DNA from 3 places in the Sporofaciens sp. JLR.KK001 genome. Region 2 is predicted to be linked to each of the others. Evidence: riboswitches for the same ligand, from Rfam matches in the RefSeq annotation. Region 2 holds a riboswitch; each other region holds the start of a gene.
The links. A riboswitch is a leader RNA that binds a small molecule or an ion and turns the genes downstream of it on or off. The one in region 2 is predicted to bind thiamine pyrophosphate.
Positions count from the first base shown of each region.

Region 1: another riboswitch for thiamine pyrophosphate. It lies ahead of thiM (hydroxyethylthiazole kinase); the one in region 2 lies ahead of VSQ62_RS14725 (thiamine-binding protein).
Region 3: another riboswitch for thiamine pyrophosphate. It lies ahead of VSQ62_RS22550 (energy-coupled thiamine transporter ThiT); the one in region 2 lies ahead of VSQ62_RS14725 (thiamine-binding protein).

Region 1 covers NZ_JAYMNO010000003.1:227,142-237,425, reverse strand. Annotated here, with positions in the region: gene ltrA (group II intron reverse transcriptase/maturase) at 172-1,470, shown strand; TPP riboswitch at 1,731-1,836, shown strand; gene thiM (hydroxyethylthiazole kinase) at 2,140-2,961, shown strand; gene thiE (thiamine phosphate synthase) at 2,948-3,589, shown strand; gene VSQ62_RS31385 (HAD family hydrolase) at 3,586-4,245, shown strand; gene thiD (bifunctional hydroxymethylpyrimidine kinase/phosphomethylpyrimidine kinase) at 4,340-5,149, shown strand; gene tenA (thiaminase II) at 5,146-5,820, shown strand; gene VSQ62_RS31370 (hypothetical protein) at 5,825-6,232, opposite strand; gene VSQ62_RS31365 (sensor histidine kinase) at 6,259-7,545, opposite strand; gene VSQ62_RS31360 (response regulator transcription factor) at 7,535-8,218, opposite strand; gene VSQ62_RS31355 (hypothetical protein) at 8,486-9,031, shown strand; gene VSQ62_RS31350 (ABC transporter substrate-binding protein) at 9,407-10,284, shown strand, end outside.
Region 2 covers NZ_JAYMNO010000001.1:2,830,883-2,841,166, reverse strand. Annotated here, with positions in the region: gene mmsA (CoA-acylating methylmalonate-semialdehyde dehydrogenase) at 1-282, shown strand, start outside; gene VSQ62_RS14755 (hypothetical protein) at 444-692, shown strand; gene VSQ62_RS14750 (class II fructose-bisphosphate aldolase) at 649-1,485, shown strand; gene VSQ62_RS14745 (LytR/AlgR family response regulator transcription factor) at 1,597-2,307, shown strand; gene VSQ62_RS14740 (sensor histidine kinase) at 2,304-3,602, shown strand; gene VSQ62_RS14735 (hypothetical protein) at 3,636-3,818, shown strand; gene VSQ62_RS14730 (hypothetical protein) at 3,896-4,855, shown strand; TPP riboswitch at 4,966-5,079, shown strand; gene VSQ62_RS14725 (thiamine-binding protein) at 5,221-5,517, shown strand; gene VSQ62_RS14720 (ABC transporter permease) at 5,486-6,253, shown strand; gene VSQ62_RS14715 (ABC transporter substrate-binding protein) at 6,250-7,290, shown strand; gene VSQ62_RS14710 (ABC transporter ATP-binding protein) at 7,296-8,030, shown strand; gene trpD (anthranilate phosphoribosyltransferase) at 8,506-9,573, shown strand; gene trpC (indole-3-glycerol phosphate synthase TrpC) at 9,570-10,284, shown strand, end outside.
Region 3 covers NZ_JAYMNO010000001.1:4,438,501-4,448,784, reverse strand. Annotated here, with positions in the region: partial or broken gene VSQ62_RS22600 (amino acid ABC transporter substrate-binding protein) at 1-105, shown strand, start outside; gene VSQ62_RS22595 (amino acid ABC transporter permease) at 116-826, shown strand; gene VSQ62_RS22590 (amino acid ABC transporter ATP-binding protein) at 810-1,637, shown strand; gene VSQ62_RS22585 (acyltransferase domain-containing protein) at 1,833-2,660, shown strand; gene VSQ62_RS22580 (carbohydrate ABC transporter permease) at 2,736-3,278, shown strand; gene VSQ62_RS22575 (hypothetical protein) at 3,321-3,470, shown strand; gene VSQ62_RS22570 (carbohydrate ABC transporter permease) at 3,467-4,300, shown strand; gene VSQ62_RS22565 (DUF4091 domain-containing protein) at 4,727-6,403, shown strand; gene VSQ62_RS22560 (molybdopterin-containing oxidoreductase family protein) at 6,440-8,557, shown strand; gene VSQ62_RS22555 (4Fe-4S dicluster domain-containing protein) at 8,554-8,964, shown strand; TPP riboswitch at 9,215-9,319, shown strand; gene VSQ62_RS22550 (energy-coupled thiamine transporter ThiT) at 9,318-9,884, shown strand; gene VSQ62_RS22545 (nucleotidyltransferase family protein) at 9,949-10,284, shown strand, end outside.

The DNA of each region.
Region 1 (10,284 bases), on a different contig from region 2:
TGCGGAACAACTGTCGAAGGGAGAACCGCAAATGGCCAGCAGAAGTCGGATGGCCGAATAGTACACGGTAAAACATACAGTGGAAGTCGAGAAATGCCTGTCCTCGCAGGCTAGCCATGCAAAGTCATATCAAAGAGGAAACATAGACTGTACGCAGAGACAGGAGGAGCTATGGAAACGAAATTGGCGAGAATATCACAACTATCAGGCGAACATCCAGACATGGTATTTACGTCCATAGGGCATTTGATAAATAAGGAATTATTAAAAGAGTGCCACAAGGAAATGGATGGAAAGAAAGCAGTAGGAACCGATGGGATAACCAAAGAGGAATACGGGGCAAGGCTGGAGGAAAATCTGGAAGAATTAGAGGAAAAGCTTAAGAAGAAAGCGTACAAGCCCAAGCCAGCAAAAAGAGTGGAGATACCGAAAGAAAACGGAAAGACACGGCCGCTCAGTATCTATTGCTATGAAGACAAACTGGTGCAGGAAGCATTGAGACGAGTACTGGAAGCAGTGTTCGAACCGCATTTCTATGATGAAATGATGGGATTCCGACCAGGGAGAAGTTGTCATAAGGCATTAAGAAAGCTGAACGGAATGCTGGAAAAAGAAAAGACAAACTGGGTACTGGATGCGGATGTAAAAGGATTTTTCGACCACTTGGACCATGAATGGATAATAAAGTTCATAGAATCAAGAATAAAAGACCCAAATATCATCAGGCTGGTACGCCGGATGTTAAAAGCCGGAATCATGGAAGATTACAGATATGAAGAGACAGAGGAAGGAGCCGGACAGGGTTCGGTCTGCTCACCAGTAATCGCAAACATATATATGCATTATGTACTGGTGTGGTGGTTCAAGGAGAAAATGCAGCCGATCATGAAAGGGTACGCAGGGCTGGTGGTATATGCGGATGATTTTGTAGTCTGCTTTCAATACAAAACAGACGCAGAGATGTTCTATGAATATTTAAAGCGCAGAATGATGCACTTTGGACTGGAAATGGAGGAGAAAAAGACGAGGCTGATAGAATTCGGCCGATTTGCAGAAAGGAACCGGAAAGAACGTGGAGACGGGAAACCGGAGACCTTTACATTCCTCGGATTCACGCATTACTGTTCGCATGGAAGAACGGGAAAGTTCAGAGTGAAGAGGAAGACCAGTAAGAAAAAACTAGCAAAGAAAAGCAAGGAAATAAATGCTACGATAAGAGATATGAGATTTCTACGTATAAACCAGATAGTAAAGAAGCTGAATGAAATCTTAACTGGTTACTATCATTACTACGGAATTACTGACAATTCAAGAAGCCTGAACTCATTCTATAATGTAGTATGGTTCAGGTTATTCTACTGGCTGAATAGAAGAAGCCAGAGAAGAAGCTATACAAAGGAAGGATATAAGGAATTGATGAGACAATTCCCACTCGTCCGACCACGTATCTATGTAAGTATATACGGATAGTTGTAGATGTATTAGCTTTGCAGGGAGCCGGATGCGGGAAAGCTGCACGTCCGGTTCTGAGAGGGGTAAGCCCCGTAAGGGACTTACCTACTTACCAGACAGGAAAGTTTTATATTGCATTGTGAGATTATAGAGAAAAGGAGGGCTTGTCTATTTCATGAAGCTGTCGCTTAAGATAGGCAGATAGGCTTCACATAAAATTCATTTTTCTTAAGACAGTCACTTGCAAAGCAATAAATGGAATGATATAATTCCTATAACAAAATAAACAGGGGAGCTTGTGTGACAGGCTGAGAGGAAGGTAGACCTTCGACCCTTGAACCTGATGCGGATAATGCCGCCGGAGGAAGTCGTGGAGATCGGTACTTTTTCAGGGGGCATGCTATGCAGATGTCTCCTGTTTTTTGTTGAGTTTTTGCAGCTAGTACAGCTTTGCATTAATTCTTGAGTAATAAGCACTCGCTATCCGCGCCATCTGCACGTCTCTTAACCTAGACGTAGCCCGCTACGCCGTCGGTTAAGAGACGCACAGATGACACGAATATCGAGCACTATTACTTCAAGATTAATGCAAAGTTGTACTTGGCAGACGATATCGGCCTGCCATCAACCGGGAAAGCGCCGCCATGCAGGGATGTTTTTTCTCATTTTACAAAGGAGTATCATACTATGTTTGAACAGATTTTTGAAAATGTACGGGGGAAGTCACCCCTGGTTCATTGTATCACCAACTATGTCACCGTCAACGACTGTGCCAATATGCTGCTGGCCTGCGGCGGCTCACCCATTATGGCAGATGACCCGGAGGATGCCGTGGAAATCACCGGCATCTGCAAAGGGCTGGCTATCAACATCGGCACACTGAATCAGCGCACCATCCCGGTTATGCTTGCTGCCGGGAAGCGTGCCAACGAGCTGAGGCATCCTGTGGTGCTGGATCCGGTGGGAGCTGGGGCCTCCGCGCTGCGGACGGATACGGCACTTCGGCTGCTTGAGGAGCTAAAGCTTACGGTAATCCGGGGCAACATCTCGGAGATGAAGACGCTGGCTTACGGCAGCGGCACCACCAAAGGGGTGGATGCCGACGTGGCGGACAGGGTGACAGAAGACAATCTGGACGGGGCGGTATCCTTTGCCAGGGAACTGGCCCGGCGCACCGGGGCGGTTATTGCTGTCACCGGAGCCATTGATATCGTGGCGGACAAAGAGCGGGCATTCTGTATCCGCAACGGCCATCCGGAGATGTCTTCTATTACCGGGACCGGCTGCCAGCTTTCCATCCTGACGGCGGCCTTTGTCACCGCCAACCCGGAGCATCCCCTTGAGGCGGCAGCCGCAGCCGTGTGCGCCATGGGTCTGTGCGGGGAGATTGCCCACAGGCGTATGACCGAACTGGACGGCAACGCTTCCTATCGGAACTATATCATCGACGCCATGTACCGCCTGACTCCTGCAAGGTTGGAGAAAGGAGCAAATTATGAAGTGCGATAAACGCTATATGCTGCTCTATGCCGTTACTGACCGGGCCTGGTCAGGGGAACAGACGCTCTATGAGCAGGTGGAGGCGGCATTGAAGGGCGGTGTGACTTGTGTGCAGCTGCGGGAGAAAGAGATGGATGAGACGGCGTTTCTTCAGGAGGCCAAAGATATCTGTGCCCTGTGCCACCGGTATGGCGTGCCGTTCATTGTGAATGACAATGTGGACGTCGCCATCGCCTGCCAGGCGGACGGTATCCATGTGGGCCAGGAGGACATGGCGGCGGGCGAGGTTCGCCGCCGGGTGGGGGACGCTATGCTCCTGGGTGTCTCTGTCCATACGGTGGAAGAAGCACGACGGGCTGTTCGGAACGGTGCGGACTATCTGGGTCTGGGGGCGGTGTTCCCCACAAGCACGAAGACAGATGTGGATCAGATGACGAATGAGACCTTACGCGCCATCTGCGATGCGGTTGACGTGCCCGTTGTGGCCATCGGAGGCATTAACCGGGGCAACCTTCTTAAGCTGTCCGGCAGCGGTGTGGACGGTGTGGCCCTGGTATCAGCCATTTTTTCGGCGGAGGATATTGAGGATACCTGCCGAAAGCTTCGCCTGTTGGCAGAGGGGATGGTGAGGGCATGAGGATTCGCGGCGCGATTTTTGATGCGGACGGCACGCTGTTGGACTCCATGTTTATCTGGGACACCATCGGAGAGACTTATCTGCGCTCTATCGGATATGAGCCGAAAGAGAATCTGAACGAGGTGTTTAAGAATATGAGCCTGCGCCAGGCGGCCCGCTACTATCAGACCGAGTATGGCGTGAAGCTTGGTATTGATGAGATCATGGATGGGGTCAACGCCATGTTGGAGCGGTATTACTGTTTTGAGGTTCCGCTGAAACCGGGGGTGGAGGAGCTGCTTAAGCGGTTTAGGGCAAGCGGCGTCAAGCTGTGTATCGCCACTGCCACTGACCGGTATCTGGTGGAGGCCGCTCTGAAGCGGTGCAAAGCGCTGTCTTATTTTGGCGAGATTTTCACCTGCAATGAAGTGGGACACGGCAAGGATGAGCCGGATATCTTTGAGGCGGCGCTTCGCTTCCTGGGAACAGAAAAGTCAGAGACGGTTGTGTTTGATGACGCGCTCTATGCCATCAAAGCGGCGAAAGAAGCCGGGTTCCCTGTGGCGGCGGTCTGTGACAGCCATGAAAAGAATCAGGAAGAAATCCGCGTTCTGTCCGATGTATACCTGAAAGACTTGGCGCAGCTGGATAAACTTCAGAAGCTCCTTCCGGTTTAAGGAATTTACTTCCTGACATCCGAAAGCTTCAAGCGGCGGATCGGGGGCACCACTTTCCGTCGCTTAATAAAAATAATGCAAAGGAGAGATAGCAATGAGAACAGTATTATCAATCGCTGGGACAGACCCTAGCGGAGGCGCCGGGATTCAGGCCGATCTGAAAACGATGACCATGAACGGTGTTTTCGCCATGAGCGCCATTACGGCGCTGGTAGCGCAGAATACCACCGGTGTAAGAGAAATTGTAGAGATGACGCCCGATTTTCTCGGACAGCAGATTGACGCGGTATTTGAGGACATCCCGCCCGATGCGGTGAAGATCGGTATGGTGGCCTCCTGCGGACTGATTGAGAAGATTGCCAAGCGGCTGCGCTTCTATCAGGCGGGGAACGTTGTGGTGGACCCGGTAATGGTGGCTACCAGCGGCGACCGGCTGATTTCCGAAGTGGCGGTGGATACACTGAAAACCTGCCTGCTCCCCCTGGCGGCTGTGGCTACGCCCAATATCCCGGAGGCAGAGATCCTGTCTGGCATGGCCATTCAAAGCCAGGAGGATATTGAAGCCGCGGCCAGACAGATCAGCGGCGCCTATGGATGCGCGGTCCTGCTCAAGGGCGGGCACAACATCAACGACGCCAATGACTACCTCTATGCGGATGGCGCGGGGACATGGTTCTACGGAACTCACATTGATAATTCCAATACCCATGGAACCGGCTGTACGTTGTCCAGCGCCATAGCGGCAAATCTGGCCAAGGGATTTGACCTGCCCACATCCATCCGGCGGTCCAAAGAATACATCTCCGGCGCGCTTAATGCCATGCTGAACCTGGGGAAGGGCCGAGGACCCATGCAGCACAATTTCAATCTGACCGGTGAATACGCAAAGGAGGCAGAGTCATGAAAACAACCATAAAGACAACAGAACGGCTTTTATCCGCAACAAAAGACATTTGGGCGGCTTACAATGAGAATCCCTTTGTGAAGGGTATCCAGGACGGTACTTTGGAGCAGGCGAAGTTTAAGTATTACATCATTCAGGATTACCTTTATCTGGAGGAGTATGCCAAGGTGTTCGCCCTGGGCATTGCCAAGGCAAAAAGCCCCGAAACCATTCAGCTTTTCTCCAGGTATGTGACCCTGCTGACCGAGGGAGAGATGGATATCCATCGGGGCTATATGGGTAAGTTCTCAGTTTCACGGGAGGAACTGGAGGCAACGCCCCGGTCGCTGGACAATCTTTCCTATACGTCCTATATGCTCCGGGTGGCTTATGAAGAGGGGGAGGCGGAGATTCTGGCCGCTATCCTGTCCTGTGCCTACAGCTATGAGGTGATTGCCAAAAAGATTGTAGAGAACAATCCGTTGGCACAGGATCATCCATTCTACGGCGATTGGGTCAGAGGCTACGCTGATCCCCATTACGGCGAAGCGAACGTCCTGCTGCTGGAAATGACAGACCGGCTGACCCTGCACTATACCGAACAGCAAGTGCGGCATCTGGAAGATATTTTTGTGGCCTGTTCCCGCTACGAGCTGGCTTTCTGGGAGATGGCCTGGAACATGAGCAAATAGGGCGCTAATTGTTGTGATAATGGAGCTTGCCGCTGTCTGTCTCTATAAACCGGATGTCATATATTTCCCCTAGTTGTGCGGGATAGGATTCCATAATTTCACCGTTATACTGGATGCTGATGATATCCCCAACCTTTGGAGTGGGGGATTTTGGCATATATTCTATAGGAATTGAAATGCGGTCAGAGGATGATAATTCAGCAGAGCCCTCTACAGGTTCGACCAGTAAGGAATGCTCGTCGGCTTCTATAATGGCAGCCGAAAAAGAAGCCGAATGCTTTTTGTCATCCGCTGAAGCTGCAGGATTACTGCTGTCTTCCTTTAAGTTTCTGGAAAAGAGTATAAATACGGTAAGGCATATTATGGCGGCTGCGGTTATTATCCAGAATGTAGGTTTTTTGTAGTATGGCATGTGTTTGATCCTCCTGTCATTTTTGATTATATCTGCAAATAGAAAGTACTTCCGCCACCGTCTGTATCCTGCACGCCAAGCTTTAATCCCTGGATTTTTGCAAGGGTAATGGCAATGGACAGGCCAAGTCCGAAATGGTCTTTTTTATTTCGGGATTTATCACTTTTATAAAAGCGGTCGAAGATAAATTCTTTTTCCTCGTCAGGGATTCCGGGGCCATGGTCCACGACGAAAACCAGTGTATGGGGATGGCAGTGTTCAGCCCTAAGAAGGATTTTTCTTGAAGGCCGCGTCAGAGAATATGCGATGGCGTTATCGAGCAGGATGGTCAAAATCTGTCGGCATAGTTCGGGGTCTGCTGATACTGGCGGAAGCGGCTCCTCCGGCAGGCGTAACTGCAGGGTTCCGTTTTTGGACAGGCAGAGCGGTTCGTAAAGCTCCAAAAGGCTTAGGAGGAGATCGTCTATTTCAAATTTCCGTTTTCTTACAGCCCATTCCCTCTGTTCGGCAGAAGCAAGGAGCAGAAGATTTTTAATCAGGGCGCTTCCCCTGCGGCATTCGTTTTTAATAACAGAAAGCAGACGGGTATCCTCTGCTGAATGGGAAGAGACTGCATCTGCGGTCATTTGGATGACTGCAATCGGAGAACGAAGCTCATGGGAGGCTGCGGCTACAAAATCCTGCTGCTTTTGGTATGTTTCTTCCAGAGGGCGCAGGGAACGGCGGACGAACCAGCGGCCGCTCAGAAAGAGGAGCAGGATTCCAAACAGGTCGATAAATAAATAGAAACATCCGGTTTTCAGGGATTTCTTCCTGCTGTCAGAGATGTCCTGCAGCAGGGTGAGCTTCTTATATCCGGCAGGGGTCTGGAGGACAAGGATATTCCCAAGATAGACATCCCGGCTGTCTCCATGGATTTGAAATATGGAGGTCTGCAACATGTTTGAGGAGATAGGGTAGGAATCTGTGAAAATGCCTTCCTTGTCCGCGGCTTTTTCTGCATATGAAAGAAGAATCTCCCGTCTCGTATCCGGTCTGTATGAACCAGGAAAGAAAAGGGGCGAGTTGTTTTCTTCTATATGAATGATGAGCTGGTTTTTCTCCTCCATCTGTGCCAGAAACAGATCCGTAAAGTGGGAATTACCCTGAAGCTGGAACATCAGAGTAAAAAGATGTTTTTGGAACAGTGATTCCTGGCGGTTTTCCTGTGAGGTAAAGTAGAAAAGAAATGTTATGGACAGGATAAAAGTTATGATCAGCCCGGTACTTAAGGTATAAAGAAAAACTAATTTTCTCTGTAGTTTAGGAAACATTGCCGTCCTCCAATCGGTATCCCATGCCATGTACTGTGGCAATATTTGCGCAGCTCCCTAAAGAGCGCAGGTGTTTTCTGAGGAAATAAATATATGTATCAAGATTGCCGTCTTCTACGGCGCTTTCCGAACCCCAGACACGCAGGAAGATCTGTTCCCTTGTCAGGGTCTTTCCCGGATTGCGTAAGAAGAATTCCATGAGGAGAGCCTTTTGTTTGGAAAGGCGTTGCTCTTTTTCGTTGCAGGTCAGAATCCTGGCCTCCATATCGAACTGGATATCCAGAAAGGATAGACAGGTCTGGTCTGAAAATGCAAGGGGCCTTCTGGAGAGGGCGCGGATACGCGCAAGGAGCTCCTCTATGGCGTAGGGTTTTACCAGATAGTCGTCTGCCCCGCAGTCCAGGCCGGCAATCCGGTCGTCTACAGAACTCAGTGCAGTTGTCAGGATGATGGGTATGCTGATGTGATTCTGGCGGATGGCTTTCAGGATGGCCAGTCCGTCGAGCTCCGGCAGCATGCGGTCCAAAAGAATTAGGTCGTAAGCGCCGGACATGGCAAGATAGATCGCCTCACTTCCGGCGTGGCAGCAGTCAACAGTATGTTTTTTGGCAGAAAGCTGTAATTTTAAGGCGCTGCATAATTCTCTGTCGTCTTCTACAATTAAAATACGCATCTTTCATACTCCTTACGTTGAATCATATAAATCACAATGCGATTCTATCATCAGGGCAGACTGCGGACAATAACCTCGTTCTCTTTTGCAAAATGAAGGGCCGTTTTTGTATTTTATAAATCTTTTCATGTTTGGTGGGAGGGGATGGGGCGAGGATAAAAGATTGGATTTTAATTTCACAAAAATTTTAGCAGCTTTAGAGTTTTTTTAGAGAATGGATTGGTAGGATATATATGACAAATATTTTAGAAAGGCAGGATTTTAGAGATGGCAAATGAAGGAAAGAACAGAAACCGAAGATTATGCGTCATGGCAGTTGCAGCCTTTTTGGCGTTGTTGCTTGTAGCATGCGGAAGCGGAAAAGAAGACAGTACGAAGGATACAGATACACAGGGAGCTTCAAAACCGGAAAAGAAGACGGAAGATACACAGGCAGGGCAGACGCCGGACAGCGACAATCCAGAGATAGCCGGGGAGACGGAAAGCACAGGCACACCGATAAACGGACTGTCAGTAGAAATAGGAGAAGTTTTAGAAGGCTCTTTTACGGGAAAGGAGATTCAGACAGACGACCAGGGAGATGCGGGGCAGGTTGCGGTGCTTGACCCGGAGGAAGCGAAACAGTTGGAGATTGTATTTACAGAACAGACCACCTTCACGGTGCGCTCATCTACGGATATGGGGGCAACGCATACAGATACACCGGGCAGCAGCAGTGATTTGGCAAGCGGTAGGCAGACAGAAGTATCAGGTACGAGGGATGGCGATACCATACATGCTTCTTCCGTAATGATTATGGATTTTGGTAATTGAGCAGATGAGCTGTTTTATATTGGCAGGATGGACTGGATGTACATAATATGAGATGGTAATAAAAAGGGCTCGCCGGGAAACAAATCATTTTCCGGCAGGGCCCTTTTTAGCATCCTCTTGGTTACAGGGGAGAAATCGAGGCAGATGTGGAGGAACCAGAGTCAGGGGCGGTGGTGAATGTAAAATGCTGTGAGATGATGGAAACCTCAAAAAAACCTTAACAAAGGGCGGAAAAGTAGTTTTGTTCTTGGAAGTCTTTTTGAGGAAAAATGTGTATAGTGGTAGATAGCATTTATGACCTGCCTGCTTTCAGCAAGCTGGCGTGCAGCTGTTCATAAACTGCGCATTATGTATGTATGAAGGGAGATTATGTGAATGAAAATGGGAAGGCATGGAAGATACGTAAAGCGTACGGCGGCATTTTTGTTATCTGCCGTATTGGCAGCAGGTTTATTATCCGGCTGCGGCAAGGGAAAAACGGAAGAACAGAATAAAGAGAATACTTCTGTGAAGGGCCGTTATGTGGAGAATGATATGGAACTGCCGATACAGGAGGGGGAGAAGATCCTGAACATGGCAAAGTCAAAGGATGGAAACCCGGTTCTATTTTCAGAGGCAGAAGATACGAAGGTATTCCGTTATGAATATAAGGAAGGGAACTGGGAACAGACCCCGCTGGACTGGATTGGCCAGCTTTACGGAGGGCAGAACCTCCGCCTGCAGGAGATACAGGAAACAAAAGAGGGGGCACAGATTGCAAGAAGTACGGACGAAGAGATGCTTACGCATATTGCAAAAAGTGAGGACGGACAGACAGGTGCTGAGCAGTCCATTCCTTATCTTAGCCAGCAGGGCGATAACGGATACCCTGCGGTGACCAATCTTCAGGTTGACGGGGCAGGGAACTACTGGCTGAGTGACATGTACCAGTCAAAAGTGGTAGTGATCGACGCATCTTCGATGGAGGTCATGCAGGAGCTTAACAGTGTAGAAGGCAGTTCCAGTGAGCAGAGGATGCTTTTTGCGGCGGAAAACGGGGATATGGCAGCAAATACGGAGGATGGCGTGGTTACGGTCTATGATTCCGGGGCAGCAGAGAAGGGCACGATGAAGATTGACCAGCAGGAAGGGATCATGATGTGCGGTAATGAAGAAAACTGGTACATCATTTCCGGAGAAGGTATCATGCGGATGGTATTGGGCAATGAGGTTGGAGAAGTAATCTTGGATGGCACGATGGCGTCAATGGGATC
Region 2 (10,284 bases):
CCATATGCAAATGGTTCCGTGATCTATACGCAGAGCGGATACTTTGCACGTCAGTTCACGAGATATACGGACGGCGGTATGGTCGGCGTAAACGTAGGCGTTCCGGTTCCGATCGGATTCTTCCCATTCTCCGGCCACAAGGATTCCTTCTTCGGAGATCTTCACTGTCTGGGCAAGGATGCTTACCGCTTCTTTACCGAGTCAAAGACCGTGACCACACACTGGTTCGACGAGGAAGAGAAGAAGACCATCGAAGTATCCACATGGGACGGAACGATCTAACAGTACGTTTGTTATAAGAATACAGCCGGTCCGGTCTATATAAGGCCGGGCCGGTATTCATTATCAGGCGGTTTATAACGGAAAAAGAAATGAAATAGGATTGGAATGAAAGACATGATACTTACAGGAACACAGAAGAAAAAGAGAATTTTAATGATGTCATGTTCGGAATCGTGATCGCAACCTTCGGCGCGCCTGTGATCACAGGCGTGGTTACCGGGAAAGGCTACGGGATGCAGGCAGTATTTGCGATCGGAGCGGCATTCGCAGCGCTTGCACTGATCTGCATGGTGCTTCTTGGAAGGGAATTAAATCAGTCAAAACATAAAAGAGTAATTGTCAACAGTTATAAGGAGGAGAAGAAAAATGGCTTTGGTAACAATGAAAAAACTGTTAGAGCAGGCAAGTAAGGAACGCAGAGGCGTCGGCGCATTCAGTGTGGGAAATATGGAGATGGTCAAAGGCGCCGTTCAGGCGGCAGAAGAGATGAATACTCCGATCATCCTTCAGATCGCAGAGGTACGGCTTCCTCATTCGCCCCTTGCGCTGATGGGTCCGATGATGGTTCAGGCTGCAAAGGAAGCGAAGGTGGATGTAGCGGTCCATCTGGATCACGGTCTCACCGTCGAAACGGTGAAAAAGGCACTGGAACTTGGATTTACCTCCGTCATGTTCGACAGCTCGAACTATTCTTTCGAGGAGAATATCGAGCGTACGAAGGAGGTAGCGGAGATTGCGAAGGGATACGGCGCTACCGTGGAGGCGGAGCTTGGCCTGGTAGGCGGGAGCGAAGACGGAAGTGAAGACCACGGAATCCGCTGTACGGATCCTGAAGACGCGAAGGTATTCTGTGAGCGCACCGGAATCGATGCGCTGGCGGTAGCGATCGGGAATGCCCATGGGAATTATCCGGTAGCGCCCACGCTTGCGTTCGACGTGTTGAAAGAAATCGAGAAAAGGACGGAAGTACCTCTCGTCCTGCACGGCGGAAGCGGGATCACAGACGATGATTTCAGACGCGCAATCTCTCTTGGAATCGTGAAGGTCAATATTGCGACGGCCAGTTTCAATCAGCTGACGAAGAGGGCCGAAGAGTATTTCCAGACGGAAGGAGCGCATAATTACTTCAAGCTGAACGAGGCTATGGTGCAGGGAACATACGAGAATGTGCGGCATCATATAGAAGTATTTAACTGCAGATAAGCGATCCGTTCACATCAAAAAACAGACCATTTAGTCAATACCCTTGTATCCGCGGCAGCTTTTCACTATAATAGAAGCTATTACAGCGGGCAGGAAAGGGAGTAAATTAACGTGATTCGGATTGCGGTCTGCGAAGATGAGCAGATTCTTTTGGAACAGCTAACAGGCCATATAAAAAATATATTGAACAAGCATTCTGTTATATTCAGCATCGAGGCATATACAAATGGAAACGTACTCCTTTCGCGCGGAACGTTCGATATCGTATTTCTTGATATTGCCATGAAGCCCCTTAACGGGCTTACACTGGCAAAGAAGCTGCGTGCAAGAGGAGATAAGAGCAAACTGATCTTTATTACGGCGCACCGGCAATATGCCATCGATGCATATGATGTTCAGGCATTTCATTATCTGGTAAAACCTGTGGATATAAAAAAGCTGGAAACCATACTCTGGCAGCTCTGTTCTTCTCTTACGGGGGAATACGAACATACGCTTGCCATCCGCCAGGGAACGGCGGTGATAAGGATTCCTTTCGGACAGATCTTGTATCTGGAGGCCATGAACAGGAAAATCCATCTGCATAAGAATGGAGAGTTCCTTCCGTATTATGGGAAATTAGATGAATTAGAACCGACGCTGCCGGATACATTTTTCCGCTGCCACCGGAGTTATATTGTTAATTTTGACCATGTGCAGCACTATAAAAAAGAGGAAATCTGGTTAGACAATGAAGTGGTTCTGCCCTTATCCAGACGCAGGTATCAGGCATTCGGCCTGGCATTTATGTATTATTTGAAAAACCGGGGGGATGTCTTTTGATCAGTTTGGCGGTATGGACAACGAGCCTTGGAAGTATTCTTGTTGTTTATCAATATCTCTTTTTAAAGGAAATGCTTGGAACGAAGTACCGTTATACTTTTCTGTGGTATTATCTGGGAACCTGGCTGTACGGACACATCAATGTATGGTACGGTATTGCCGGAACCGTGTGGGGCAATATGATCTATCTGTGCGCCTGCGCGCTTGCACTGAATACGCTGCTGTTCCATGGAAGCGCAATAAAAAGGAGCTTTTTTACTCTTTGGATATATGGGATTCATGAAGTGGCAAGCGCCGTATTATTTCCGCTTTTCCAGTCGATAGCAATTCTGAACGGGCAGGAGATCAATTTTGACTTCATAATGAGATCGGTCGATCTGGCATCATGCATTGCGTCTATATTTATGATGGAAATCTTAAAAAGAAAGCTCCATCTGCTTAAGCGCGATTTTGAGGACCGCGACGGTATCTACCTTGTATGTATCGTTACATTTATCTGTGTGACGGTCAGCATGACGGCTATGACATTTTTCCAGGTGAACGATTGGGACACAGAATATGTGTGTATAGTCGCCGTCCCTCATAGCCTGATCGCACTAGGCGGCGAGGTCCTTAACGTCTGCTGCATTATTATGCTGGAACGGCGGCTGGTAGAGAGACTGGCAAAACAGCAGCACCAGATGCTAAGACAGCAGCTCGAGACCTCAAAAGAACAATATGAGCAGCTTATAAAGATCCGGCATGATATGAGAAATCACAGCTTATGTCTTGCGCAGCTCTTAACAAATGAGAACATAGAAGAAGCCAGACATTATCTGGAACAGTGGAATGTCAGCATAGAAGAAGGGGAGTCTGTCATACAGACAGGCTCTATTTTTGCTGACGCTCTGTTAAATCCCAAATACAGACAGGCAAAAAAGCTGGGAATCGACATATCGATACAAATGAGGGTTCCGGGGGAGGAGAAGATTGCGCCTGTCGATCTTTGCTGTCTGTTGGCAAATGCACTGGACAATGCGATAGAAGCCTGCCAACGGGGTACTGCGGCCGGATATCCGCCCGGACGGATACGAATGAGATCACAGATACACCCTAATTACTGGGTATTTGAAATCATAAACAGCGCCTATCTGCCGGTTAAACGGCACGGGGGCAGATTCTTATCTTCCAAACAGATCCCTGTGAGCGGCATCGGCCTGCAGAATATCCGAACGATCGTTGAACGGTATGAAGGAGTGCTTGATCTTCAGAGCGGAACAGATTTTACACTAAATGCCATGTTTCCGTTGTCATAGATAAAACCATTTACGCCAGAAAATAAACCATAGATGCGTCAGATCGCGGCGCAGCGTGCCGGAATGGAGATATCAGAAGCTTATGATGACACGGAGAGAATGGCTGAGAGGATAAAGGGCAGTCTGCTGTCATCAGAGGAAAATACGGAAAAGTTCAACATCTTCGAATTGCTTATGGAAGCACGTAAAAACTGGCTGAATGCCAAATTACCTTAACTATGAGGGATAACCGGCCGATATACTATATATAGAATATTCAACGTTTTGATATATGACAGAAGGAGGCCGTATCTATGAGTAAATGCACTTGTTTTCATTCGGGGGGATTGCAGCCGATCACACCGTGGAAGGATATGATTACTTCTGCTCAGTTAGAGCAGATCAGGAAGAATTTTGCATCAGTAAAACCAATGAATGAAAAACCGCTTGCGCTCCCCAAGAGCGATTCGGCTGCGGCGCCGGCGAAACCGTCCGCCGTGGTGATCGAACGCGGGCCGGTAAGACCGTTTCATACAGGATATGCAAGAATAGACAATGCGATTACGGACGCCCTAAGGGGCAAGAGCCAGGAGTTGAAAGACAGCGTCTATGATATTATATGGAGTGATTTCCTGCCGAATAATGTCCATGGCGTGGAAGAGACGGACCGGCTGGCGCGGATCAGTCTTGGAGTCGAGAAGGCAGCGTATCTTGCGGACCAGTTCATGGATGAGGGGACCAAAGCATCCTTCATGGACGCTATGCGCTCCATTGCGCGGATCGGCATGGAAGGAGAGCGGGTCGGTTCCTGTCATATGAAGTACCATGTAAAGAATGTGATCGGTCTGGACGGCAACGGTTATGTGCATGAGGACAGCAGAGGGGAGATTCGGTATGCGATGGAGAAGTATTCTCCTGAGACTTATGCAGAGTATCAGAAGATGCTGAACGCTTCCGGGGAGGATACGACGGAGTCCGCACTGTTTTCGCTGAAATGGGCCATCGGGAATCTTGACCTGGTTGCCGCCGGCAGACCCGGGTATCAGAAGTATCAGGATGAGCAGTATGAGAAGCTTTACCAGGTAGAGCTGGACCATACATTTTCCGGTTCGGATACCAGCAGCAAGGAGAAGTTTCTTGAATCGATTAAGGCAAAGCTTCAGGCGAACCGTGACTTGCAGATCAACCTCTTTATGGAGCAGATCGCGCAGATGTCCAAAGCGCCGGGAGGATATCTGGTCGGCAGAAGGATGGTCCTGTCTGGACGGGCATAGGACGGCATAGGATCGAGACAAATAATCCAATTCGTGCTTGACATTTTCACCCAGGGAGTATAGACTTAAGCATGTAGAGAGAGATCTGTATGAAAGCCTTGAAAACTGAATGAAGAAGAGAGAGGGGCTGGCGGCAAGCCGGCTGAGATAAAGAATGGAGTGTTTCTTTGACTCTTATACCTGATCTGGATAATGCCAGCGTAGGAACTTAGAGATAACTTATGCCTTATGCATAGTGGAATAAAAGCCTTGTCGGAGTTCCGGCAGGGCTTTTTCTGTGATATAGACTGTTCTGATATGCACAGTTTCCAAAGATACAGGCTTTTGACGCTCTCATAATAATATGATAACAGGAGGAAGGAAAAATGAACGCAAGTGTAGCTATTCAGTCATTGCCAGAAGCAGCAAACGATGAGGAATTGATCAGGATCGTAGACGAGGTGATCGATTATATCAAGAGTACAGGTCTGAATTATTATGTAGGCCCTTTTGAGACGGCAATTGAAGGAGATTATGATGAATTGATGGATATTGTAAAGGAATGTCAGCACATCGCCGTCAGGGCGGGGGCGCCTTCGGTTGCGGCTTACATCAAGGTTACCTACAGACCGGAAGGAGACGTGCTGACCATTGAAAAGAAAGTTACCAAACATCACCAGTAAGCTACTGCCGGTTACGGCCGTTTTCCTGCTTCTGATGATTTGGCAGACTGCCAGTTCGGCTGGGATGATTCCCAGGTTTTTGCTGCCGTCTCCGCTTGAGGTGGCGATGGCTTTTGCAGAGGATTTCCCGTTACTTATGGACAATGCGCGCGTGACGCTTCTGGAGGCTTTTATCGGACTGGCGGCGGGGATCTTGATCGGGTTTGTAACGGCAGTGCTGATGGACTGCTTTGAGTGGTTATACAGAACCGTTTACCCGCTGATCGTGCTGACCCAGACAGTACCCACGGTAGCCATAGCCCCCCTTTTGGTATTATGGTTTGGATATGAGATGCTCCCAAAAGTAATTCTGATCGTAATCGTTACGTTCTTTCCGATTACGGTGAGTCTTCTGGACGGATTCCGTGCATCGGACAAGGATACCATCAGCCTTCTGCGTTCCATGGGGGCTTCGAAAGCGCAGATCTTCCGGTATGTAAAGTTTCCGGGAGCTCTTGGGGCATTTTTCGCAAGTCTGCGGATCTCGGTGTCCTATGCAGTTGTGGGAGCCGTGATTTCAGAGTGGCTGGGCGGATTTAGCGGATTAGGAGTTTATATGACAAGAGTGAAAAAGGCATTTTCCTTTGATAAGATGTTTGCAGTGATCTTTCTGATTTCTGCGATCAGTCTGATTTTGATGTGGGGCGTAAATGTGCTCCAGAAGGTATGTATGCCGTGGGAGGAGGAAGACAGATGAGACAGAAATTACTGGTAGTATTGTTGGTGGCAGTTCTTACAGGAGCTCTGGCAGGATGTGCGGCGAATAAGGAAGAGAAAACAGGGCAGGGCGGTGCCGGGAATCAGGAGTCCGGTGAGAACGGTTCAGGGGATTCACAGAAGATCACGGTGGTTCTTGACTGGACGCCGAATACGAATCATACAGGGCTGTATGTGGCCGAGGCAGAGGGGTATTTCCGGGATGCAGGTCTTGAGGTGGAGATCGTTCAGCCTCCGGAAGACGGCGCAGTGGCGCTGGTAGCTTCGGGGAAAGCCCAGTTCGGTATCTCTTTTCAGGATAGTATGATGCCGGCAGTGACAGGAGAGGACGCGCTTCCGATTGAAGCCGTCGCGGCAGTTCTCCAACATAATACCTCCGGGATCGTGTCGCGCAAAGGGGATGGGATAGATACACCAAAAGGACTGGAAGGGAAGAAATATGCCACCTGGGATCTGGACATTGAAAAGGCGACGCTTAAGCAGGTGGTAGAGAAAGACGGCGGGGATTTCAACAAGGTGGAATTAATCCCAAGCACAGTGACGGATGAGGTGTCGGCGCTGAAGAGTAAATCAGTGGACGCAATCTGGATCTTCTATGGATGGGCAGGAATTGCGACGGAGGTTGCCGGTCTTGAGACAGATTATTTCGCATTCCGGGATATTGATCCTGTATTTGACTACTATACTCCTGTGATCATCGGGAATCAGAACTGGCTTAAGGAAAATAAAGAGACGGCCAAAACATTTCTTGGAGCAGTGAAGAAAGGATATGAATTTGCCATAGATAATGTGGATGAAGCCGCAGATATCTTATGCCAGGCAGCGCCGGAGCTAGATAAGGAAATGGTCCTGGCAAGCCAGGAATACATGGCCGGTCAGTATCAGGCAGAGGCAGACCAATGGGGGTACATTGATCCGGAAAGATGGAATGCATTCTACGGCTGGATCAGTGAGAAAGGATTATCGGAAGAAGAGATTCCGGAGGATACCGGATTCACGAATGAATATTTGGAGTAGGAATGATGGCGGAACTAAAAGTATCAGGGATTACTTTTACATACGAGGAGGCGCCTGTCCTTGAGGATGTGAATATAGAACTGCATGAGCATGAACTGGTGAGTATTCTCGGAGCCAGCGGGTGCGGAAAGACGACGCTGTTCCATATCATCTCCGGACTTCATAAGCCGCAGCAGGGAAAGGTGACATTAAACGGGAAGGACATCACAGGCTGCCCTGGTCAGATCAGCTATATGATGCAGAAGGATCTGCTATTGCCTTACCGGACCATAGAGGACAATGTGAGCTTGCCGCTTATGCTTAAGGGAGAGCCGAAAAGGAAGGCCAGGGAGAAGGTGTCGCTTTATTTTGAAGAATTCGGACTAGAGGGAACACAGAAAAAATACCCGCGTCAGCTGTCCGGAGGTATGCGGCAAAGGGCGGCGCTGCTTCGAACCTATATGTTCTCCAGGGATGTAGCTTTGCTGGACGAGCCGTTCAGCGCTCTTGATACCCTTACAAAGAGCGAGATGCACAGATGGTATCTGGATGTCATGGATAAGATCCATTTGTCCACCCTCTTTATTACCCATGATATTGACGAGGCGATTCTTCTGTCAGACCGGATTTATCTTCTGACGGGGAAGCCTGGACGGGTGACAGAGGAAATTATAATAAAAGAGCCGAAACCCAGAAAAAGAGAGTTTAATCTGACGGAAGAGTTTTTAGAATATAAACGCCGGATTCTGGAACGGCTTTAGACAAAGTATTTGCTAGCCGACTGATTGTGCAAACTAGTAGGAAATCTTAACTTTCCTGTTGACTTCCCGTATATATTGTGCTACAATCAGAAACGATTTAAGAATTTAATACTTCAAACCGTTGAAGCGGAGATAACGGCAACGATGCCTTTACAGAGAGTCTGGGATGCTGAGAACCGGATGAGAAACAAGTTGTCAAATGGACCGCTGAGGGCGCAGTCAAATGGGTTTTCCCAGAGTATTCTGCGACGTTGCAGGCAGACGTCATATGCCGGGGATATGTTGGTATCCTGCTAAGCGCACGGGTCATGCCGTGAATCAAGGTGGCACCGCGGATAGTGTTGTATATTCGTCCTTGACAGATTCTATATTTCTGTCAAGGACTTTTTTGTGTGATACAGGAAATCCTGTTCTCCGAACTCCTTTGACAGAAATTAAGTCAGAAGAGTTTTTTATTTTTTAAGGAGGCAGACAGATGATCAAAGAAGCTATCGTAAAAATCGTAAACAAAGAAGACCTGACTTACAACGAGGCCTATACCGTCATGAATGAGATCATGAACGGTGAGACGACGCCTACACAGAACGCTGCTTTTCTTGCGGCTCTCTCCACCAAGAGCGCCAGAGCCGAGACGACGGATGAGATTGCGGGCTGTGCCGCTGCAATGCGGGCACATGCTACGAAAGTGGAGACGGATATGGAGCTGTTCGAGATCGTGGGCACCGGCGGTGACAATGCGCACAGCTTCAATATCTCCACGACCTCCGCGCTTGTTGCGGCGGCAGGCGGCATGAAGGTAGCCAAACACGGCAACCGCGCCGCATCGTCTAATTGCGGAACGGCGGACTGCTTAGAAGCCCTTGGGGTAAATATCCTGCAGAGTCCCGCTAAATGTATCAAGCTTCTTAGAGAAGCCGGCATGTGTTTCTTCTTTGCCCAGAAGTACCATACCTCCATGAAGTACGTGGGTGCCATCCGTAAGGAGCTTGGCTTCCGCACCGTGTTCAATATCCTGGGTCCCCTGACCAATCCCGGCACGCCGTCTATGCAGCTTCTCGGGGTATATGACGACTATCTTGTGGAGCCGCTTGCGCAGGTGCTAATCAATCTGGGGATCAAGCGGGGCATGGTGGTGTATGGGCAGGATAAGCTAGATGAGATCTCTATGAGCGCACCGACTACCGTTTGTGAGATCCGTGACGGATGGTATAAATCCTCCGTGATCACGCCGGAGGATTTCGGCTTTACCCGCTGTGCAAAAGAAGAGTTAAGAGGCGGTACGCCGGGAGAGAATGCGAAGATCACCCTTGCGGTCTTAAACGGAGAGAGGGGTCCTAAGAGAAATGCCGTGCTGATGAATGCCGGCGCCGCCCTCTATATCGGCGGGAAGGCGGCCAGTATGAAGGACGGCATCACCCTTGCGGCAGAGATCATCGATTCGGGAAAGGCGCTTGCTACACTCCGCCGGCTCATCGAAGTCAGTAACCGTCCGATCAATTATCCGGAAACATCTTCCCCTAATCAGCCGGAGGTGCGGTTATGACAATCTTAGACCAGCTTGCCGGGTATGCCAGAGAGCGAGTGGCCAGGGCCGGGAAGGAGCTGCCCCTTGAAGAACTTAAGAAACAGGCCGTGTCACTGACAGCCTCGGCAGAAGAAAACTTTGCATTTGAAAATGCACTGAAAAAACCCGGAATATCCTTTATCTGCGAGTGTAAAAAGGCGTCCCCCTCCAAAGGGCTGATCGCTACTGATTTTCCGTATATGCAGATTGCAAGGGAATACGAAGAGGCAGGGGCAGAGTGCATCTCCGTCCTTACTGAGCCGAAATGGTTTCTTGGAAGCGACAGGTATCTTCGTGAAATTACAGATACCGTGAAGATTCCCTGCCTTCGCAAAGACTTTATGGTGGATGCGTATATGATCTATGAGGCGAAGGTGCTCGGCGCGTCGGCGGTGCTCCTGATCTGTGCGATTCTGGATGAAGAGCAGATGAAGGAGTATATCGGCATCTGTGACGAACTGGGCTTATCCGCCCTTGTAGAGGCGCATGACGAGGTTGAGGTTAGGTCAGCTCTTCGGGCAGGCGCCCGGATGATCGGGGTCAATAACCGGAATCTTAGAGACTTTACCGTGGATACCGATAACAGCAGAAGACTTCGGGAGCTGATTCCAAGGGATGTATTGTTCGTCTCCGAAAGCGGAATCCGTGATGCGGATGATGTGGAGGCGTTAAGCAAGATCGGCGCCGATG
Region 3 (10,284 bases), 1.6 Mb from region 2:
GGGTCTCTTGCCGTACAGGATATGCTCAATGGCAATATCAAATACGTGATCATTGACGCGGCGCCGGCGGCAGCTATCACAGAAGCGATCAACGAGATGCAGTAGAAGGAAAGCTATGGGTAATTTTGAGCAGAAAGTAAATAAATTTATAGAGATATTCCTGGAACAGGGCGGCTATGTCAAGGTGATAGAAGGCTTAAGGAATACGCTTACGATCGCCGTGGCAGGTCTGATCATCGGTATTCTGATCGGAACCGTTATCGCCACAGTGCGCGTGCTTCCCAAGTACAAGGTCCTGCCGCGTGTGATGAATGGGATATGCAGCTTCTATGTTGCGCTGTTTAGGGGAACGCCGATGGTGGTTCAGCTGCTGGTATTCTATTATGTATTGTTGCCGATCATCGGATGGAGGATTACCGGAGTTCAGGTTGCCATGTTAGTATTCGGGCTGAACAGCGGAGCATACATATCTGAGATTATGCGAAGCGGGATCCAGTCTGTGGATTCCGGACAGATGGAGGCTGGGCGTGCGGTAGGGCTTAGTTTCGGCGTAAGTATGGTTAAGATCGTGATTCCGCAGGCTGTCAAGAACATCCTTCCGACTCTGGGCAACGAGTTCATCTCGCTGATCAAGGAGACTTCGGTTGTAAGCTTCGTGGGAGCGGCGGACTTGTATGTGGCGTTTAACTATATCGGAAGCAACAGCTATGAGTTCATGGTTCCTTATCTGGTGATGGCGCTGATCTACATCGTTCTCGTGCTGTTGATCTCACTGCTTGTGAAACTGATGGAAAGGAGCCTGAAGAAGAGTGATAGACGTAATTAATCTCAGGAAGAGCTTCGGAGATACGGAGGTCTTAAAAGGAATTGACATAACCATCAACAAAGGCGACATCGTAGCAGTGATCGGTCCGTCCGGATCGGGGAAGAGTACCTTCCTCAGGTGTCTGAACTGTATGGAGGATCCAAGCGGGGGGAATATCATATTCAACGGCGTCGATATCGCGGATATGAGTGTGGATATCAATGTGCACCGCCGTCATATGGGAATGGTGTTCCAGCATTTTAACCTCTTCAACAATAAGACGGTGCTGCAGAATATCATGATGGCGCCGGTATATCTAAGGTGTCAGGATCTTAAGAAGGCGAAGAGGAAGAACAGCAGGACCCGGTTTGGGAATCTGTTTCGCGGCGGCAATGCCAAAGAACTGCTTCCGGTTACCCAGACCAACGAGCAGATCAAGAGTGAGGTAAGGGAACAGGCGATGGAGCTTCTGAGAAGGATCGGCCTGGAAGATAAGGCGGATGTCTATCCGTCTACCCTGTCCGGCGGGCAGAAGCAGAGGATTGCGATCGTACGGTCCCTTGCTATGGATCCGGACGTGATACTCTTCGATGAGCCGACTTCGGCGCTGGACCCGGAGATGGTAGGCGAGGTGTTGGAGCTGATGAAGCAGCTTGCCGGAGACGGAATGACGATGGTGGTCGTAACCCATGAGATGGGATTCGCCAGAGAGGTGGCGAACCGGGTTGTGTTCATGGATGAAGGGCAGATCAAGGAGGAAGGAGATCCGGAGGAGTTCTTCGGGAATCCCAGGGAGCCAAGACTTAGAGAGTTCTTGTCGAAGATCCTTTGATAATGAATATAGCTTGAATACAGAAGGGTATCTCTGATAATGGGATGCCCTTTTTGATATCTATAATATCTATAAATATCATAGAAATTATCAATTAGGCTATGCGTTGTGTTTGTGGTACGATTAAGAAAACAGGTATAGGAGAGATTATATCTGCTTGAGATTGGAAGAAATGCGAAAGAGAGGAAACAAAAGATGAAGATAGAAGAATTAATGGAACGGATCCGCCTGCCCGGGGAAGCAAGAGAGCCGGTGCAAAAGGAGCGGATCGCCGAGGAGGAATACGAGGTCTGGAAGGATAAGTTTTACCAGGATATCCGGCAGTTTATCGGAGAATGGAAGAAAATGGACGGCAAGTATGTGTGGGCGCTGGAATTCTATCTGAAGCTGGCAATGGATACCTACGAGGAATATCAGGAGAGGGGATACACGGACCAGGTGTTTGATGAGACCTTCTATGACATTACGATCTGGTGCCGGGAATGTTATCGGAAGCATGGCGTCTATGGCCTGGATGAGTTATGGTGGCTCGGACAGTCGGTGAAGCTTAAGCTGTTCCGGCTTGGGCGGCTGCAGTTTGAACCGATCCTTGTTAAGAAGGATATGAAGGGCAGGGAACAGACCATCCAGGCGGGGACGAAGGCGCTGAACGTACACATTCCTGAGGGAGAACCTTTGAAAATGGAAGCGTGCCGGGAGTCATTTGGGCGTGCAGAGGAATTCTTTGGGCGGGAGTATCAGGTGTACGTCTGTGATTCCTGGCTGCTGTCGCCCCATCTTGAGGAGGTGCTTCCCAATACCAGTAATATCATCCGCTTCCAGAAGCTTTTTGAAGTGACGGATGTAGGGTACCAATACCCACAGGCAGAACAGAGGATATTCGGAGAGATACTGGAGGATAAGCGGCAGTACCCGGAGAATACGACGCTTCAGAAGCGTGCCAAAGAATACGTTCTCTCAGGGAGGGATCTGGGGATCGGAGTGGGATTCTTTACAGCTTCGGCTGCTATAGAATATAGATAAATCCTATAAATAGAAATATATATAATCTCTTTCTATGATTATAACCCGGCAAATTCCCAGAATCCATTTATAGGTTTGGAGAATTACAGACGTCTGATCCATGATGAAGTATTCTGGCTGGCTGTTAAGAATACTATTGTCTATTGTCTGGCGGCAGTGACGGCGAATATTGTGATTACGCTGTTTTTGGCAGAGCTCATCTCTGTACTTCCGTCGAAGTGGATGAAGACTATGTTTCGGACGATCCTTTTTATTCCCTGTATCGCGCCTATGGTAGGGACCTCTACGGTGTGGAAATATGGTATATTAGGTACGGACGGAGGATTATTGAACAAGATCGCCGGGATATTCGGGATTGCGCCGAAGAATTGGTTCCTGACTACATGGCAAATGCTGCTGCTGATCATCATATTTACTTTGTGGGCGGATATCGGGTACAATGTGGTGCTCTTTACGGCAGGGCTTGAAGGAGTTCCCAGGGAATTTGACGAGGCGGCGGCGATTGACGGAGCGGGGCCGGTGAAGAGATTCCTGTGGATCAAGCTGCCTCTGATCGGGCGGACATTCGCATTTGTGGCAATCATGACGATGGCGAATTATTTCCAGATGTTTGCGTAGTTCAGAGTATTCGCGGCTAATGGGGGAAGGAATAATACAGCGATGGTTTTGACGAACTATGTGTTTAAGATGAGTTTTGACAGCTTCGATATGGGTTATGCGTCTGCGGTTGCGGCGGCATTGTTCGTGCTTGTATTCATGGTTGCGATGGTTCAAAATAAGCTTATGCGTTCAGATTGGAGTTATGAATGATGAAGAAGAGGTCGAAATATAAGAAATATCACTATGTAATTATCGCCTTTCTGGCGGTTTTATCGGCGATCATGATGTATCCCATGGTATGGATGTTCCTGACATCTTTTAAGAGCAATGCAGAGATCCGTACTTACCGGACCAAAGTCCTGCCGGTCGAGTGGACGCTCGAAAGGTACCGAAGTGCGTTCGAGAGGGCGCCGGTGGCAGGCTGGTTTGCGAACAGTATGTTTATTACCATCTGTGTGACAGCGGCGGTGATCCTGACGAGTACGCTGATCGGCTATGTATTTGCCAAGTACGAATTCCGGGGGAAGAAGCTTCTGTTCGTGCTTCTTCTGGCAACGATGATGGTTCCGCCTCAGGTCACGATGATTCCCAGGTATCTGATGATTCAGAAGATGCATCTTTTTAATACGCGGTGGGCGCTGATCGTGCCGGGGCTTGTCAGTGCATTTTCCATCTATCTGGCGAGGCAGTTTATCGGTGATATTCCAGACAGTCTGTGTGAGGCGGCTAAGATCGACGGAGCGGGACCGATTCGGATCTACTGGCATGTGATCCTTCCAAATATTAAGCCGGCTATCGGTTCCATCGGCATATTTACGGCTATGATGCACTGGAATGACTATCTGAATCCATTGCTGATGCTGAATGATATGGAGAAGATGACACTGCCTCTCGGCCTTGTGATCTTCGACAGCCAGAGAACTTCGGATCTGTCTGCGACGATGGCGGCGGCGTCTATGATCATGATTCCGATGATCGTGATCTTCCTGGTCTTCCAGAAGCAGTTCATCAAGGGAATGACAATGAGCGGGATCAAGTGATGGGTTGCGCCTTGCAGACTGAAAATTTATCCTGCGCTAGAGTGTATCGGTAATTACGCAATGCTGTACTAGTACACCGAATAATAAGTAACCAGCCATATAACTTGCTTGATTTTCCATCTGCGTCGTTGTTGTCAATCGGCGTAGCGCCCACTACGCCTCATTCCTCCGCCTTGCATATGAAAAATCATTCTGCGTTATATGGCTAGTACATCATTGCATTAATCTTGAAGTAATAGTGCTTGATATTCGTGTCAGCTGTGCGTCTACGAACCGACGGTGTAGCGGGCTACATCTAGGTTCGAAGGCGTGCAGATGGCATGGGTAGCAAGTGCTTATTACTCAAGAATTAATACAATGATGTACTAGGAACTTATTTTTCGGTGTACTAGAAGGATAAGAGAAAAATGAGAAAGGTAGTGCAATATGTTTGAACAAAAAGAGATTAAGTATGAGATGAAGCTTTTAAGTTCCCTGGCGAAGGTATTCCAGGATGAAACGCCGGTCTATCAGCCGGAGTGCTTAAAACTCAGCGCTCTGTGGGGGGAGACGGTGTCTTTCCAGGCGGCATATACCGGGGACTTCTTCATGCGCGAGCGTCTGGATGTCAGGGTAGTATCGCCGATCGAAAGCCGGGTCCGGGTTAGGACAGTCGAGCAGGTGCCGGTGGGGCGTGCGACGAACCGTATCGTGGATGATAATTATCTGAAGACCACCTCCGGCCTGTATCCGGATCTTCTGCGGGAGTTGAAGGACGGGAAAGCGATCGTGTGTTCCAACCAGTGGCGGAGTCTCTGGATCGATGTGGATGTGACGGATGAGATCGAGGCCGGGGATTATGAGATCGAGATCCAGTTGGTGAAGGAGGGCGGGCCGGTATGCTCTGCGGTGATGAAGCTTACGGTGATCGGTGCAGCATTGCCGAAGCTTTCGATCATGCATACGGAGTGGATGCATGCGGACTGTCTGGCGGATTATTACCAGGTGGAGGTATTTTCTGAAGAGCACTGGAATCTTCTTGAGAATTATTTCCATGAATATGTGGAGAGAGGCTGTAATATGATGCTGACCCCGCTCTTTACCTCACCGCTTGATACGGCGGTGGGTCTGGAACGGACGACGACACAGTTGATCGATGTGGAAGTGAAGGACGGAGCGTACAGCTTTGGGTTCGACAAGCTGAAACGCTGGGTCGACCTGTGCAGATCCTGCGGTATCGAGTATTTTGAGATGTCGCATCTGTTCTCCCAGTGGGGGGCGAAGTATGCGCCGAAGGTGGTGGCGACGGTAGACGGCAGGGAAGAGAAGATCTTCGGGTGGCACACGCCTGCGGTGGGAGAGTACACGAAGTTCCTTCACAGCTTCCTGCCGCAGCTTACCGGGAAGCTGCGTGAGTGGGGGATCGCAGAGGTGACCTACTTCCATATCTCTGACGAGCCAAGGGAGGAGCACCTGGAGAGCTTCAGAGCGGCGAAAGAATCGTTAGGGGATCTGTTAGAAGGCTTCCATACCTTTGATGCGCTCTCAAGCTATGAGTTCTACCGGCACGGACTGATCGACAAGCCGATCCCGGGAAATAATGAGATCGAAGAGTTCCTTGCGCATGGACTCACGGATATGTGGACTTATTATTGTACAGGGCAATTCTATGAGGTGAGCAACCGGTTCATGTCTATGCCGTCGGCGCGGAACCGTATCTATGGGGTACAGCTGTTCAAATATGATATCGCGGGGATCCTGCACTGGGGGTATAATTTCTACAACAGCCAGTTCTCGATCGAGCATATCAATCCTTACGAGGTGACGGACGCGGACAATGCATTCCCGTCCGGCGACCCGTTCCTGGTGTATCCGGGAGCGGACGGGCATCCGGAAGAGTCGATCCGTATGATGGTACACTATGAGGCGCTTACGGATCTGAGGGCGCTTAGGCTGCTGGAATCACTGACGGACAAGGAGTATGTGATGGAGTTAGTTGAGGGAGAGCTTGCCGAGCCGTTGACATTTAAGCGATATCCGAAGTCGGATATGTACCTGATCACGCTCAGGAACCGGGTGAACCGGGAGATCGCACGGAGGATGAGCGGGACGGATGAAAGTTGAAACGCCTGATCGCCGCATTGCGGGGGTAGGAATGATATGATGAAGGAGAAGGATATGTCTGAGACGAAGATTGTGAAAACTACATGCTCCACTTGCGGGCCGTGCTGTGAAGTGGATGCGTATGTGAAGGACGGAAAGCTCATTTCCGTAGAAGGATCGCGCAATACGCCCATGCAGTCCGGCGGACTGTGTGCCAAGGGAGTTGCAGCGACACAGTATGTATATAATAAAGAACGGATCTTATATCCGATGAAACGAGCCGGCAGGAAAGGTGAAGGGAAGTTTGAGCGGATCTCGTGGGATGAGGCTTATGCGATGATTGCCGAAGAGCTTCTTAGGATCCGAGGCGAGTATGGGGCGAGATCGACAGTGTTCTATGCAGGTTATGCCAAATGGTACCGTCCTGCTCTTTTGCGGCTTGCCAATGCTTATGGATCGCCGAATTTCTGTACGGAGTCCAGTACCTGTTTCCAGGCGGCCGCCCTTGCCTGGCGTTCGGTATACGGGAACAGGATCTGCGGGCCGGATCTTAAGAACGCGAAGACACTGATGCTCTGGAGTTCTAACCTGTATCATAGCAACACACCTATGAGTAAGGCGTTTCAGGGGTTTAAGAAGCGAGGCGGCAAGGTTATAGATGTGGATCCGCGCCGTTCGGTGACGGCCCATGACGCGGACATTCATCTGCAGTTGATCCCGGGAACGGACGGCGCTCTGGCGCTGTCCATGGCGCAGGTGATCATAGAGGAGGATCTGTACGACAAGGAATTCGTGGAGCAATATGTCTATGGATTTGAGGAGTACCGGGAGTATGTACAGCAATTCACACCCGAGAAGGCAGAGAGGATCACGGGTGTTCCAAAAGAACTGATCCGGGAAGCGGCGCGGACCTATGCCGGAAACGGTCCGGCAGGCCTGATGTTCTCTGCTTCGCCTGTGGTACACCACATCAACGGAGTACAGAATTACCGCGCGGTCTTCTCATTGATCGCCCTCACCGGCAATTATGATGTGGAGGGCGGCAACCGGACGCAGCCGGGACCATTTTCCACGGCAAATGAATTCGGACAGATCAGGCGTTTTGACGGGGAGGAAGCCATCGGTCAGAAGGAATTCCCGGTATGGTTCGACCTGTCCTGCGATGAGGCGCAGTGCACCCTGCTTGCGGATTACATATCCAACGAGAAGCCGTATCCCATCAAGGCATTATTTGCCATGGGACTGAACCATCGTATGTGGCCGCAGCCGGAATATCTTAAGAAGTCGCTTGAAAAGTTGGAATTCTATGTCAATGCAGAGCTGTTCATGTCAGAATCATCCAGGGCGGCAGACCTGATCCTCCCGGCATGTACGTCCTATGAGAGGGAGCAGGTACACGCCGGAATGGGCGGCAGGTTCTTCTTCTCGAATCAGGCGATCGAGCCGGTAGGAGAGAGCCGCAATGACATCGAGATCATTATGGAAGTGTTCCGCAGAATGAAGCTTAAGGATCCAGCGATCTGCGATGAAGTATTAGGAGACGGATATCAGGCTTATATGGAGCATATCTTAAGACCGTCCGGGCTTACGCTTGAGGAATTAAAGAGCCGTCCGGAAGGGATGATGGGTAAGAACCTGTTCCCGCCGGCGGTGAAGACCTATGAGAATGAAAAGTTCCATACGCCGTCCGGCAAGGTAGAGTTTAAATCTCTTGTGTTGGAGCGTTATAAGGACAGCCATGGGTATGAAGGGCTGCCGGTGTATCATGATTTCCGTGAGAATGGGGCGGTAGACAGACAGAAGTTTCCGCTGATCCTGAATACCGGGAGCCGGAAGCCGCAGTTATTCCATTCCAGGCTGTATCGGATGTCGTGGCTTAATAATATAGAAGCCGTGCCTATGGTGGAGATCCACCCGGAGGATGGCAGGGTCTTTGGTGTGGGTGACGGAGACTTCGTCCAGGTGACTTCGCCGTCTGGCAGGATTACGGGAACGGCTGTATACAATGTCCAGGGGAATCCTGGAGTTGTGTATATCTATCATGGTAATTCCAAGGGAGATGCCAATGAGCTGATCGGAAAGGATTATGTAGATCCGATCTCCGGATTCCCGGGATTCAAAGGATATTTCTGCAGGGTGGAGAAGACAGAAGATAAGGGGTGTATAATAGGATGAAATTAAGGTTTGACGAAGATAAATGCATAGGATGCTATGCATGTTATACGGCATGTATTGCGGCGCATCATTCTCCGGAAGAGGAGGATGCGAACAGCCACAGAGTCATACGGACGGTGAAGGAAGAGGATTTTCAGAAGAATATCTGCGTAGGATGCGTGCATTGCGGGCTGTGCATGAAACAGTGCCCCAAAGGCGCCATTTACCGAGAGGAAGAGTATGGCCTGATCCTGGCAGACTGGGAGAAGTGTACCGGGTGCAGAACATGTGCGTCTGTCTGTCCGAAGGGTGTGATTCATTATGATGCGGACGGGAAGATGGAGAAATGCGATGGCTGTATCGATCGTCTGCGTGAAGGCAGAGAGCCGGCATGCGTGCGGGTGTGCTGTGTGGGGGCGGTGTACTAGTACATCATTGCATTAATTCTTGAGTAATAAGCACTTGCTATCCATGCCATCTGCATGCCTTCGAACCTAGATGTAGCCCGCTACACCGTCGGTTCGTAGACGCACAGCTGACACGAATATCAAGCACTATTACTTCAAGATTAACGCAATGATGTACTAGATAGATTGCCTTACGGCTTAAGTAAGAATTATTTATCGAAGTTCCTGAGAAAATAGGCTCTTGACTTTTGGTGAATATGGAATTATCCTGTATATGTAACAGGGGCGCTTGAATGGCTGAGATGTATGTATAGCATACAGACCCTCAAAACTTGATCCGGGTAATGCCGGCGTAAGGAAAGGAGAATTTCATAATGTCACAGACCAATTCTATCACAGGCAGGAGTGCGTCTTCTGCCGTCAAAAGGCTTGTTTTTTCTGCCATGGGAATCGCACTGGCAATAGTTACCTCTTACATAAAAGTGTGGGAGATGCCGATGGGCGGTTCGGTCACGTTGTTATCCATGTTATTTATTTGTTTGATCGGGTACTGGTTCGGAGCGGGGTACGGGATTCTTGCCGGAGCTGCATATGGGATCCTGCAATTTATTATTGATCCATATATGGTGTCTGTTCTGCAGGTATTATTCGATTATCCCTTAGCATTTGGAGCACTTGGGCTGTCAGGTTTTTTTCATAACCGGAGGTACGGCCTGCAGATGGGATATGTTGCTGGCGTGTTGGGAAGATTCGTTTTCTCTACGTTATCCGGAGTGGTCTTTTTTGCGGCGTACGCACCGGAAGGGATGAATCCGTGGGTATATTCTGCCTTATATCAGGGAAGCTATCTTGGAGCGGAAGGAATCGTTACGTTGGTGATCATCTCGATTCCGCCGGTAGCGAAGGCGCTGGAAACAGTGAAGAGACAGGCGGCGGTCTGATCGTATCATTTTCGGATTTTTTCGGATTTTGAATGTGGAACGCCAACGGCGTTGAGAGGACAATATGCAGTTAATTTATCTGGCGGCTGGAAACAGCCGCCGTTTCGGTGGAAATAAACTATTATATGAATTGGACGGAAAGCCGCTCTATCGGCATCTTCTGGATCGGCTGATCCGGATATGCAGGCGCCATGAGTCCTGGGAGATTCTGGTGGTAACACAGTATGATGAGATCTATGATGTGGTTGGAAGGATGGGAGCGTCCGGGATGCCAGTGCATCCGGTGTTCTCGCCGGACAGCAGGAAAGGAGCGTCTTATTCTGTCCGTGCAGGCATTGAGGCGGCGTCCGGGGAGACGGAAGGGTATGCTTTCTTTGTGGGGGATCAGCCTTTTTTGACG